Linked DNA regions of Saccharophagus degradans 2-40. The protein of the gene in region 2 interacts with the protein of the main gene of each other region in a pairwise test. Links are inferred from orthologs where the notes say so. Each region holds a gene or a part of one and is shown on either strand. Other genes may lie near its edges. The genes, in order: rpe and eno.

What was found.
Region 1: the proteins of eno (region 2) and rpe interact in binary tests that used the Escherichia coli proteins (3 or more experiments, as listed by UniProt). The link is inferred for Saccharophagus degradans 2-40 from one-to-one orthologs.

What each region holds. Positions count from the first base shown.
Region 1 is NC_007912.1:958,508-965,023, forward strand. What follows is about bases 2,415-5,359. They hold rpe (ribulose-phosphate 3-epimerase), read left to right. Parts: upstream 2,415-3,516; coding sequence 3,517-4,203; downstream 4,204-5,359. Other genes in these bases: SDE_RS03960 (alpha/beta hydrolase family protein), read right to left, coding at 2,503-3,468; trpE (anthranilate synthase component I), read left to right, coding at 4,424-5,359. Outside these bases: SDE_RS03940 (aminoglycoside phosphotransferase family protein), read left to right, coding at 1-101; N-acetylmuramate alpha-1-phosphate uridylyltransferase MurU, read left to right, coding at 141-833; SDE_RS03950 (GIN domain-containing protein), read left to right, coding at 1,041-1,862; SDE_RS03955 (hypothetical protein), read right to left, coding at 1,874-2,302; more of trpE, read left to right, coding at 5,360-5,905; SDE_RS03975 (XRE family transcriptional regulator), read left to right, coding at 6,047-6,516. UniProt on the Escherichia coli protein: Catalyzes the reversible epimerization of D-ribulose 5-phosphate to D-xylulose 5-phosphate.
Region 2 is NC_007912.1:1,595,349-1,601,887, reverse strand. What follows is about bases 3,572-6,539. They hold eno (phosphopyruvate hydratase), read right to left. Parts: upstream 5,715-6,539; coding sequence 4,428-5,714; downstream 3,572-4,427. Other genes in these bases: kdsA (3-deoxy-8-phosphooctulonate synthase), read right to left, coding at 5,754-6,539; ftsB (cell division protein FtsB), read right to left, coding at 3,941-4,243; ispD (2-C-methyl-D-erythritol 4-phosphate cytidylyltransferase), read right to left, coding at 3,572-3,859. Also shown: SDE_RS06565 (DUF368 domain-containing protein), read right to left, coding at 1-734; SDE_RS06560 (protein-L-isoaspartate(D-aspartate) O-methyltransferase), read right to left, coding at 735-1,376; tRNA pseudouridine(13) synthase TruD, read right to left, coding at 1,545-2,534; ispF (2-C-methyl-D-erythritol 2,4-cyclodiphosphate synthase), read right to left, coding at 2,613-3,080; more of ispD, read right to left, coding at 3,083-3,571. UniProt on the Escherichia coli protein: Catalyzes the reversible conversion of 2-phosphoglycerate (2-PG) into phosphoenolpyruvate (PEP). It is essential for the degradation of carbohydrates via glycolysis.

The DNA.
Region 1 (6,516 bases), 630 kb from region 2 along the record:
GCACTACCTTGGTTAAATACCCGCAATTGGCCCCGTTTGCGGACTGGTTTGACGCAGCCCTAATGCCGCTTATAAAGCAGCGAGCGTGGTTTACCCAATAATAATGCGCTTAAGTCTCTAGCGCGAATACCGAGTTACACATGCAAATACGTACCGCAATGATACTGGCGGCGGGTGAAGGCCGGCGAATGCGCCCGCTTACCCTCACAACCCCCAAGCCACTGCTAGTGGCGGGCGATAAACCACTTATAGAGCACCACATTTGCAAGTTGGTGGCGGCCGGCATAACGCGCATTGTTATTAACTTGGCGTATTTGGGCAGTAAAATTGAGCAGGCGTTAGGTTGTGGGGAGCGCTTTGGTGCCCAATTGCTGTACTCCTACGAGCCCAATCCGCTGGAAACGGCTGGTGCTATTAATCACGCGCTGGACTTGTTGGGCAGCGAACCTTTCTTACTTGTAAATGGCGATATATATACCGATTTAGACTTCAACTTGTTATGTGCAGCGCCTCTGCCGGCCAATATGCTGGGCCGGTTGGTGCTTGTGACCAACCCATCGCACAACCCTAGTGGTGACTTTGAAGTGCTTGCCGACGGCTTGCTGGCAGCAAAAGGGGCGGGTGGTACGGCTGCGACATTTAGCGGTGTGAGCATTTTGGCGCCCGAGCTAATTCGCACTTATCCGCAGTGCCGAGAAACATTCCCTTTGAAAGAAGTATTCGATTACGGCATTAAGCGCGGGGTGCTGCAGGGGCAAATCTACTCGGGGTGGTGGACCGATGTGGGCACCCCAGAGCGACTGGCGCAAATTAATGCGCTGCTTAATAAGTAGCAGAGGCGTGCTGTTACAAATACGTCAGTCAAAACAGGTCTTTTTAGTTTTTTAACCTTAGGTGTTCGAACCTAAGCGCTAAAACCCGCCACTTAAAACAATAAAAATAATTGAATCCAAATACTCCCCCATACGCATCTAAAGATTAAATAGCGCGGTACTCGCGCAAATGGATTATTCATAAAGGTTTACTTCGGGAGAATCGGCATGGCTGTTGCCAATCATTTAAATTTAAGGGTATTACCGCGCGGCTTAGTTAGGGTTGTTGCCGCATTTATGTTGTTTGTTGGGCTTGCCGCTGCGGCGATTGCTGAAAATCGCGTAACTAAAGTAGTGCCTATAGAGGCTGTGGAAGCAATTACCTTAACCGGTGCTGCAGAGTTAATTATTCGGCAGGGTGAAGCTGCGAGTTTGGAAGTGCGCGCACCCGTGGATGTGCTTGCAAATATTAAGGTGGAGCAAGCTGATTCGCGACTGATACTGGGGCAAAAACAAAGCAAATCGTTTTGGTCGTGGTTTGGCTCTAAAAACGAAAGTAGCGACGTTACATTTATTGTAACGGTTAAAAATCTATCGGCCTTAAATGTGGCGGGTGCAGCAAGGGTTCGGCTAGATTCGCTCAACAGCCCTCAGCTAATGCTCGAGCTAACTGGCGCCGCCCAAATGCATATAGGCAACGCGGTGCTAGAGCGTTTACAGGTAAACCTTACCGGAGCGAGCCGTTGTAATATCGATGCGCTAAGTGCTCACTTCACTGGTATTCAGTTGGTGGGTGCTTCGCAAATGCAGGTGAATGGTGGCGATACCGTTGAATTGAATGTGGAATCTGTGGGGGCGAGTCGATTGCGTGCAGATGCTTTCAAAGCTGTGACAGCCAAGGTGCACGCGGTGGGGGCTTCGCAGGCAACGGTATATGCAAGTAAAGCATTAACTGCCAACGCAACGGGCGCGTCTAATATTCGCTATGCGGGGGAGCCTGTTAATGTTCAGGCAGACACTGCCGGGGCAAGTAAGGTGGGCAGCCTGTAGAGTATGGCAGCTTAGCCAGCTGCCATGTTGTAGCCAGATGTTTTGGTGTTGCCAAATCGGTTAAGCATGGAAAGTATGGTGTTTTCTTTGTGTGCGCAGTGAGTAAGCAGCGCGTAAATTTTGCCGTACTCGCCTGCATAAGCAAGGCCATCTTCACGGTAGTGAAACTGCATATAAAATTCGTGGATGGTTTTGCCTGTAACCTGCATATCCGCAGCAAAAATGGTAAATATACGCGCGAGCTGAGGAATATTTTGTGCTTCAAGCTGCAGCTGTGGGTAATAGTCCCTGTTAGATTTCATTATATGAGAAAGAATAAATGACTTATTCTCCATAAGTATTTCTTTTGCTTCCTCGCTTCTGAAACCTGCCTCTTTGATGCTTTCTATTAGCTGTGTCAAATGATTGTGGCTTAATTCGAAGTCCATTAAATTACTCATTCCCACCTCTTGTGTATCTACAAATTAATTGTCTATAAAACCAACAGTTGTGGAAAAGTGTAGTCGTAGAGTGAAGGCCGTGCAGTGGCTGCAGGCCTTGTAGTTAGCCGGTTTTTAGAACAATTAGCAGCAAAAAAAGGCTGCGCGCAAAAAAACTGGTTTTATCCACTGCTTTGGCATCTAACTCCTTTGCGCCAGTGCTAGCCATCAATTTCAACACCCTTCGCATACTTGTTTAAAAAGCCGCGCACACGACGGGTTAATCTGTTTTCTCCTTCCTGCCAGTTTGCCGATGGCTCGAGCAATTTGGATTGATGGTAATGGGCAATGCGGTTTTTCTTGGCGGCCATTTTGCGTTGGTCGGGTTCTGTTGCATCTAAAACGTGGTCGCCAAAAAAGATATCCATCACGGGTAGCGAGCGGTCTGTTAAATATTCCGTTAGGTTGTCATCTGCCCCTTCTATACCGTTGCGAGCATTTACCATAATAAGGGCTCGAATTGGGCGGTCGATAATTGCTGTCGCTCGGGATCGGCCGCCACTAGGTAGGTTGTTTGGGCGGCTAGTGGAAAGTTGAGATAAATATTGCACCGAACGCGAAGCCCCCACACCGTGAGCAAGAATCACAATATTGTATTGGCCGCGCTTGTTTAGGTAGCTCATAGCCGCTTTCATCCGCTCAATGACGATTGGCTCGGTAGGAGGAGGGGTTGGCTTAGAGGGCGGCGTTGTATCGCCTGATGGCCTAGCTGGCGGCGGTGTTTCGGCAGGATTAGGCAGCGAAATAGACAGTGTGGACCAGCCGTGATCTGGCAAAGATTGGCGCAATGCGCGAATGGTGTAGGGCCAGTCGGCGGTTTGCCCTTCGCCGTGCACAATCAAAATGGCGCCAAATGGGTTGCCGCTCCTATCAGGCTCCCAAAGCGAGATGAATTTCTCGCCTGCGGCATTTAGCCAAACAATGGCATCTTCGCCGAGCTCTTCTGAGAGCAAGCGTTCGGCTTGTTTGTTGGTGTCGGGTACGGCTCTGGGTGGTGGCGGCTTAGGTTTAGTCTGTTCTTGCTGGGCTGTGTCTTCCTCTTGGGCCAGTGCTAGATGTGATGTAGCGCTAAAGCATAGGGTGATGATAAGGGCGCGTGAGAAAAAGTGGTTTAGGCGTATCTTCATATTAAGTACAATGCTTTTACATTTATATTCTTAAGTATTGGTACACAGATGAGCATCCCGCAAGCGAAACGCGACTTTAAAATTGCCCCATCCATACTTTCTGCCGATTTTGCCCGTTTAGGCGAAGAAGTTGATGCCGTTTTAAAGGCAGGAGCCGATTTTGTACATTTCGATGTAATGGACAACCACTACGTGCCTAACCTCACGTTTGGCCCTATGGTGTGTAAGGCGCTGCGCAATTACGGTATTACCGCACCTATCGATGTGCACCTTATGGTAGACCCTGTAGATGATTTGGTGAAAACCTTCGCCGATGCGGGCGCTACCTATATTTCGTTCCACCCCGACGCTTCGCGCCATGCCGATCGTACCGTTAAACTTATTCGCGATTTGGGCTGCAAGCCGGGCGTTGTGCTTAACCCTGCAGTAACCCTTGAATCGGTTAAGCACCTGCTTGATCAAGTAGATATGTTGCTGCTTATGTCGGTTAACCCTGGGTTTGGTGGACAAAAGTTTATTCCTTACACCTTAGATAAGTTAAAAGAGGCGCGTGCACGCTTGGATGACGCTGGCTTAGAGGCGCGTTTAGAGGTAGATGGCGGCGTGTCGACGGCTAACATTGCCGATGTGGCGCGGGCGGGTGCCGATACCTTTGTTGCCGGTTCCGCTATCTTCGGCGCGCAGAATTACGAGTCCGTAATTAAGCAAATGCGTGATACACTCGCTCAGCTATAAGCAGCTCTCAATTGAGCTTCTATTTGGGCTAAGGCGTTTGTTTTAGCCTGAGCTTCACTCAAATAACTTGGTTTTGTAAAAATAGTCCCATGTGTATATGTCATAACCTTTCTCAATGCAGCAATTTACGTGTTTTACCCCGCCGTTGGTGGCGATGGCAAGGCTAATGCCACCCCTGTTTACAAGCCGTTTGGTAAAACAACTTTTTTGAGATTACATTATGACTCCTGAACTATTTGCTCAATATTGCGACGAGGGTTACAACCGTATTCCGGTAACCCGTGAAGTGCTCGCAGACACAGAAACACCGCTTTCCGCGTACCTTAAATTGGCCCATGGCCCATACACCTACTTGTTTGAATCTGTGCAAGGCGGTGAAAAATGGGGGCGTTATTCCATTATTGGTTTACCAGCTAAATATCGGCTTGAGGTGCGCGGTCGCACTGTTACTGAATTCAGTGGTAATGAGGTTGTTGCTACTGCAGAAGCTGCCGACCCGCTCGATTATGTATCGGCATTCCAAAAGCGATTTAATGTCCCCGAGCTTGAGGGCTTACCGGTATTTTCTGGCGGGCTTGTAGGTTATTTTGCTTACGACTGCGTGCGCTACATAGAGCCCAAGCTGTACCCCAGTGTGCCACACGATGAAATAGGTACTCCCGATGTACTGCTTATGGTGTCGGACGAACTACTGGTTTTTGATAACCTGCGCGGTAAGTTGCATTTAATTGTGCACGCAAACCCAGAAAACGGTGAAACCTTTGCGAGCGCGCAGGCGCGGCTAGATGCATTGGAAGCCGGTTTACAAAAAAGTTTACCCGCCTTGGCTAGTCATGTAACTACTGAGCAGGCGATGGGCAAAACCCGCTGCGAGGCAGACTTTGTGTCCAGTTACGGCGAAGAAAACTTTAAGCGCGATGTCGATAAAATTAAAGACTACGTATTAGCTGGCGATACGATGCAGGTTGTGGTGTCGCAGCGTATGAGCCTGCCTTTTACTTCCGAGCCGCTTAATTTATACCGCGCATTGCGCTGTTTAAATCCGTCACCTTATATGTACTTTCTAAATTTGGGTGACCACCATATTGTGGGCTCCAGCCCAGAAATTTTGGCTCGCTTGCAAAATAACGAAGTGACGGTACGGCCTATTGCAGGTACACGTCGGCGCGGTTACAGCGATGCAGAAGACAAAGCCTTAGAAAAAGAATTGGTTAACGACCCCAAAGAGATCGCCGAGCATCTTATGCTTATCGATTTGGGGCGCAACGATGTAGGTCGTGTTGCTCAAGTAGGAACAGTCGACCTCACCGAGAAGATGGTCGTTGAGCGCTTTTCGCATGTTATGCACATTACTTCTAATGTAACCGGCCAGCTAAAAGAGGGCTTGGATGCAATGGATGTGCTGCGCGCGACTTTGCCAGCGGGTACCTTGTCTGGCGCGCCTAAAATCCGAGCAATGGAGATTATTGACGAGCTAGAGCCGGTTAAGCGCGGTATTTATGGCGGGGCAGTAGGTTATTTATCATGGAAAGGAGATATGGATACTGCCATTGCTATTCGCACCGCTGTTATTAAAGATGAAAAGCTTTATGTGCAGGCTGGCGCCGGTGTGGTGGCCGATTCTCAGCCAGCACTAGAGTGGAAAGAAACCATGAACAAGGCGCGGGCAATATTTAGCGCAGTAGATTGGGTACAGAAGTAGCCTTTCGCGCATGTTTAGGTAAACGCGTAGCCAAAAAGTGCGAGCCGTACATATTTATTTGGTACACTTGGGCAGTTAGACAAGGTGACACAAGGAATGCGTTAGCATTAACACCTTTAAATCGACGATAGAGGACAGGTTTTGGAGCAGAAGGTTGCTAATATAGCTGGGGCAAAGGCATCCAGCGATGCGCGTATCGAAAAAATGTCGGAGATTCATCGGTTTAGCCATGCTGAGCTAGATAGCCTTAAAATTTTGTACCCCAGCGGTGCAAACGATCTTCGTCTTAAGGTTTTTCGCGATTTGCGCACTCGGGTATACGCAAGCGCGCCGGGTAAAAACTTTACCTGTATGGTTACGTCGGTTGTGCCAGATGGCGGTTGCACCTATGTGGTTAACAACCTAGCTGCCGCAATTGCACTGGATAAAACCCGCACTTCTCTAGTAGTCGATTGTAACTTCTACGCGCCATCTGCCGACTCGCTTATTGTTACCGATACCGATGTAGGGTTAACCGATTACTTAGATTCGGCAGACATGGGCGTTGAATCGATAGTTTATGCTTCGGGTATTCCTCGCGTGCGAGTGATTCCTGCTGGTGGCAATACCGA
Region 2 (6,539 bases):
TAAAGCGAACCAACCAAAAAGCCCAACAATGTAGCAAACGTTGTGCGCCGAAAGCGTGCAAGCAGCCAAGAGAGTATGCGCGAGAAAACCATTAAACCGCAGGCACAGCCCGCAGCAAACGCTCCAAGCGCGACAATATTGAACTCGTTAATCGCAGCAAGAAACACAGGGTAAAGACCAACCAACAACAAAATAAAGCTGCCAGAGATACCCGGCAAAATCATTGCGCATATAGCCACAAAACCACCGAGAAACAGTACCCAATTGTGCCCAGGCAAATGCGCAGGCTTTGCCATTGCAATGGCCACCACAAAGGCCACACCGCATAAAAAAGGCACTAAATCCAGCCATTTCCAGTGGGTTTCGTGCCTATACAGCTGTACAACGGACGCGAGAATTAACCCAGAAAAGAAACCCCACACTAATAGCGGGTAATGCTCTAAACAGTAACCCACAATACCCGCAAAGGTTTTAATACTAAGTAAAACACCCACAAACAATGCGGCTAAAAAATTACCGTTAACGTGTTTCCAAGCAGCAGGTATACCTTGTTTAAATAGTACTACCACGGCCTCTGGGCCGATTTTTTTAAGAGAGCCTAACAGCTCGTCATATATCCCTGTAATAAAAGCAATAGTGCCACCCGACACCCCCGGCACCACATCTGCAGCCCCCATAGCCATGCCTTTTAAGGCAATTAAGGCGTAATCCTTTTTTGTGCGCTGCTCACTCATTTAACGTGTTACTCCAGATAGTAGTGGTACAAACTTAACAGGTTCTAATTTTTGGGTTATGAATTTGTCTTCTTCGCCATCCCTTATCACTAGGGTAAGCACCTGCTCATCAGCACCCACGGGGATAACCAGCACGCCATTGTGCGCCAATTGCTGTAGCAGACTTTTAGGAATATCGCGAGGTGCCGCGGCAGAAAGAATTGCATCGAAGGGCCCCTGCTCGGGCCAACCGAAGCCGCCATCCGCGTGCTTATAGGTGACATTATTTAGCCCTAGGTGCCTTAAGCGCTGTTTTGCTTTGTCCTGCAATGGCTTAATTCGTTCCACGCTCCACACATGTTCAACGGCTTGCGCCAAAATGCAGGTTTGGTAGCCAGAGCCAGTGCCTATTTCGAGCACGCGCTTGGGGTCGCCAGCGGCACCGAGCAATATTTCGGTCATTCGGGCAACAATGTAGGGCTGGGAAAGGGTTTGGCCGAAGCCTATAGGGAGGGACGCATCTTCATAAGCGCGGTGGGAAAGCGCTTCATCTAAGAATAAATGCCGTGGCGTATTGGCTATTAACTCCAACACAAACTGACTAGTTACCCCTTGCTCGAGCAAACGCTCGACCAAACGGTCACGAGTGCGTTTAGAGGTCATCCCCACGCCTTCTAGTTTTAATCGATCCACTTCACCCTCTCGACAAAGCAAATGGGCTAGCGACTTCTGCTAAGCGCTAGCGTCCATTGATAAAGCGCGGCTAGTATAAGCACAAGCCGCGCGGCAGTTAAACAAAACCGCCGAACTATACCACAAGTTGGCGTGTTTTTAGGCTGCAGGAGGGGCGTATTGTTCTGCTGAAACGTTATTCAATAGCAATACATCACGCAACAGCGATGTTGCATATAGCCCAGGGGCCAACGACAAGCTAAGTACCAAGGCATTGTCTTGCCACTGCCACGAGAATGAACGAGGCTTAAGCACTAAATCTCTGCGCTCTTGGCTTAAACCGTTGTGCTCGAGCTTATCTCGCCATAGGTCCAAGTGGGCCAGTACTTCGTTTTCTAGCTCTAGCAATGCATCGGTCGATTTAGGTCGGCCGCGGCCCCATAGTGGGCCAGTTGGTACTTCTGCGGGGTCGCCGTCCATCGGCGCTAGCCAATTGTCTTGCTTTATTCGCTCGCTAAGCACTAGGTTAAACAGGTAGGAGCGTGCAGCAGATAAAATAATACCCTGCATGTTTTTGTTGCGAATGGGGTCTTCACCACTAAACCACGCCTGCGCACGCGCAAGGTTACCGCCATCAATACCAAAACGCTGCTCACCGAAATAATTGGGGGCACCGTTGGCCGCTACAGTTTGCAATCGCGCTTCTAGGTCATCACTTTGGCTAATATCGCGCAAAGTAATAACAAAATCGTTACATAAATGCTGACCGCGGCGCAATTTGGCGCTGTGCCGCCCTTGCTGTAATACTTCCACATTGAGCTGCGTTTTTTCGATAAAGTCAGCCCAGTCGATATCAATATTTTTACCCGGCAATTGCACGCTAAACCACTGGGTAGTTACAGCGTGACGATCCTTCAGGCCGCTAAAGCCAACCGCAACCGGCTTAACCCCCAAGTAGCGCGCCAGTTGTTTAGCAACGTATTGCGTGTTTTCGCCTGTTTTTTTAATTTGAACATATAGGTGTTCACCTTCACCGCTAAATTCAAAGCCTAGCTGCTCATCTACAATAAAATCCTCCGCTAATTGGCGGAAGGTGGCAGTCTGGGTGGGCTGCCCTTGGGCGTAGGCAAAATCTAAATTAAAACTCATTAAATTGTATTCTCTATAGCACTAGCCAATTGGCTAGAACGGTGCGGATGAAAGTGCTTTAAGTATATTTGTACAAAGCTATTTAATTAGTACGGTTGCAAGTGCGGTGATACCTTCTTTACGTCCATTAAAGCCGAGTTGCTCTGTGGTGGTGGCTTTAACGTTAATATTATCTATGTGGGTATCTAAGTCTTCTGCAATTTTTGCGCGCATATCACTAATATGCGGTGCCATTTTAGGCGCTTGTGCCACAATGGTCATATCGGCATTTACCAAACTATAGCCTTTGGCTTTTAGTTTGCTATAAACCATGCGCAGCAAAGTGCGACTGCATGCATTTTTATAGGCGCTATCGGTATCGGGGAAGTGCTTGCCAATATCCCCCAAGGCCGCTGCACCAAGCAAAGCATCGCAAAGTGCGTGTAGCAATACATCGCCATCGGAGTGCGCCACTAAACCGCGCTCGTAGGGTATAACTACACCACCTATTACTATTTTATCGCCATCCCCAAAGGCGTGAACGTCAACCCCCTGACCTATGCGCATATCTAAGTACCCTGTTTTAACTGATTCGCTAAAATTGCTTCTGCTACCAGCATATCTTCTGGCAGCGTTATTTTAATATTGTCTTTACCGTCGGCAACTAATAATACCTGCCCACCGGTTTGCTCAATTGCAGATGCCTCATCGGTTACCTCTAGCCCCGCTTGCTCGCAGTGGTTTAGCGCATTGAGTAGGCAGTGCAATTCAAAATACTGCGGCGTGTGTGCTAGCCATAACAAAGAGCGATCTACTGTTGCCTGCACTGCAGGCGCCTCGCCCTGTTCAACCGCACGTTTTACGGTATCTGCCACGGGCGCTGCCAATATTCCACCTTGGTTCGCCTGCTCACAGCTCGCCACAAGTGTTTCTATATTTTTTACATTTACACAGGGGCGTGCCGCATCGTGAACCAACACTTTTACTTCTTGGTCTTGGCCTGTGTTATTGGCAGTGTTATTGGCTATTTGTTTTGCTATATAGCTCAACCCATTTTTAACCGATTGCGCACGGCTAGCGCCGCCATTCACCACATGCAGGTTGGGAATGCTATTGCAGTTAAGGGTGGGCCAGTATTGGTCGTTTGCGTCTAGCACTAAAACGATGCCGCTTAGGTTTTCTACCTGACTTATTTTGTGAAGGGTATGCTCTAAAATGGTTTTGCCACACAGCAATAAATATTGCTTAGGGATACCAACCCCCATACGAGCACCAATGCCCGATGCGGGAATAACAGCCCAAAGCTGACGATGTTGCGAAATTGTATTTTGCTTTGGCGCGATCAAAGAAATATCTCTAGTGTAAGCTGCATTAAATTAAATAGGTTAGCGCGGGTATCACACGGCTTGCGACGAATTAAAGCACGATCATTTTTTATTTTTTTTCGTGTCTTTGTCTGTTTCGTCCACAATCATAAAAAATGTTTCGCCTTCTTTTATCATGCCCATGTCGTTGCGGGCTCTTTCTTCTATAGCATCTTTGCCTTGCTTCAATGCATCCACTTCGGCTGCTAGTAATCTGTTGCGTTCACGCAGGCGCGCGTTTTCTTCTTTCTGCTTGGCAATTTCTCTATTTAAACTCACCACGCTGGCAATACTACCCTCGCCCATCCACAGCCTATACTGGAGAGCTAAAAGCGCAACAACTAAAATAATGGCGAGCCACTTCATGAACAAACCTACCAAAAACTTACATAACAGCGCGATGCAAACAACCAGTTAGCCTGCGCCAACACACCTAAAACAAGCAGAAGCATAGCATTTTTAAGGCATGGTAAAACAAAAAAGCCGGCAATCAAGCGTTAACTTAAATTGCCGGCTTTTTATTACCTAGCCATAAATGGCATGGGCGCAATTATTTGAATTCAGCGCGGCCACGGTAAGGAGCTTTTTCACCCAATTCAGCTTCAATGCGCAACAAACGGTTGTATTTAGCAACACGGTCTGAACGAGACAAAGAACCTGTTTTAATTTGGCCCGCTGCAGTAGCCACGGCCAAATCAGCAATAGTGGTATCTTCGGTTTCGCCAGAACGGTGAGAAATAACTGCGGTGTAGCCAGCTTCTTGCGCCATTTTGATTGCGTCTAATGTTTCAGACAAAGAACCAATTTGGTTGAACTTGATAAGAATCGAGTTAGCAATGCTCTTATCAATGCCTTCTTTCAAAATTTTGGTGTTGGTAACGAACAAGTCATCACCCACTAACTGACAAGTGCTACCGATTTTCTCGGTAAGAACTTTCCAACCGTCCCAATCGCTCTCGTCCATACCGTCTTCGATAGACAAAATTGGGTACTTAGAAGCAAGTTCTGCAAGGTAATCGGCGAACTCTTCTGGAGAGAATTTTTTACCTTCGCCAGACATGTCGTATACGCCATCTTTGTAGAATTCAGATGATGCACAATCCAAGGCCAAGGTAATTTCTTCGCCCAACTTGTAACCAGCAGCTGCAACAGCTTCGGCAATGGCTTCAAGAGCGGCTTCGTTAGAAGGAAGGTTAGGAGCGAAACCACCTTCATCACCCACTGCAGTGTTTAAGCCGCGGCCAGCCAATACTTTTTTCAAGCTGTGGAATACTTCAGCACCCATGCGCAATGCTTCGGTGAAGTTTGGCGCAGATACAGGCTGAATCATGAATTCTTGAATATCAACGTTGTTATCGGCGTGCTCACCACCGTTGATGATGTTCATCATTGGCACAGGCATGGTGTATTTGCCTGGCGTGCCGTTAATGTCGGCAATGTGTGCGTACAAAGGAATACCTTTGTCTTGTGCAGCAGCTTTTGCAGCAGCCAAAGACACTGCCAAAATTGCGTTCGCACCCAAGTTAGCTTTGTTTTCGGTACCATCTGCTTTAAGCATAATGTCGTCCAACTCGCGCTGAGCGGCTACATCTTTGCCAACCAATAATGGCTTGATGGTTTCGTTGATGTTAGCAACGGCTTTTAATACGCCTTTGCCCAAGTAACGGCTTTTATCGCCATCGCGCAATTCCAACGCTTCACGCGAACCTGTAGATGCACCTGATGGAGCACAGGCAGTGCCTACAACACCAGATTCCAATACTACTTCCGCCATAACCGTTGGGTTACCACGTGAATCCATTACTTCAAAACCAATAACGTTAGCTATCTTGCTCATAACGATCTCTTTCCTACTTTACTTTAACTAAAAAGGGTTCTAGCGAATGTCTAAAGGGGGTAAGCCTTTAATTACATCATCCACTGTTTTCATTTGTGTTAAAAATGCTTCGAGTTGCTCTAGCGGCAACGCACTTGGGCCATCGCATTTGGCCTCTGCTGGGTTGGGGTGAGCCTCTAAAAACAAACCAGCTATGCCTACAGCTATACCTGCACGACCTAGCTCTGCGGTTTGATGGCGGCGCCCACCTGAAGCTGCACCTAAAGGATCGCGGCACTGTAACGAGTGAGTCACGTCAAAAATAACCGGCAAACCGCCGCTTACTTCTTTCATTGTGCGAAAGCCCAGCATATCTACAACAAGGTTGTCGTAGCCCATGCATGCGCCGCGCTCACATAAAATAACTTTCTCGTTACCGCTTTCCGCAAATTTTTCTACTATGTTTTTCATTTGACCAGGGCTTAAAAACTGTGGTTTTTTTACATTAATTACCGCATTTGTTGCCGCCATGGCTTTTACTAAATCTGTTTGACGCGCTAAGAATGCAGGCAGTTGTATAACATCTACCACTTCGGCAACCGGGGCAGCCTGATCACATTCGTGCACATCGGTAATAATAGGTACACCAAACTCATCTTTAACCGCTTGAAAAATTCGCAAGCCCTCTTCCATCCCTGGGCCGCGATAGCTGTTAATAGAAGAGCGGTTGGCCTTATCGAAAGACGCTTTAAATACGTAGGGAATACCCAACTTTTGGGTAACGTTTACGTAAGCCTCTGCGGTGCGCAATGCCAAGTCTTTCGACTCTAATACGTTCATACCGCC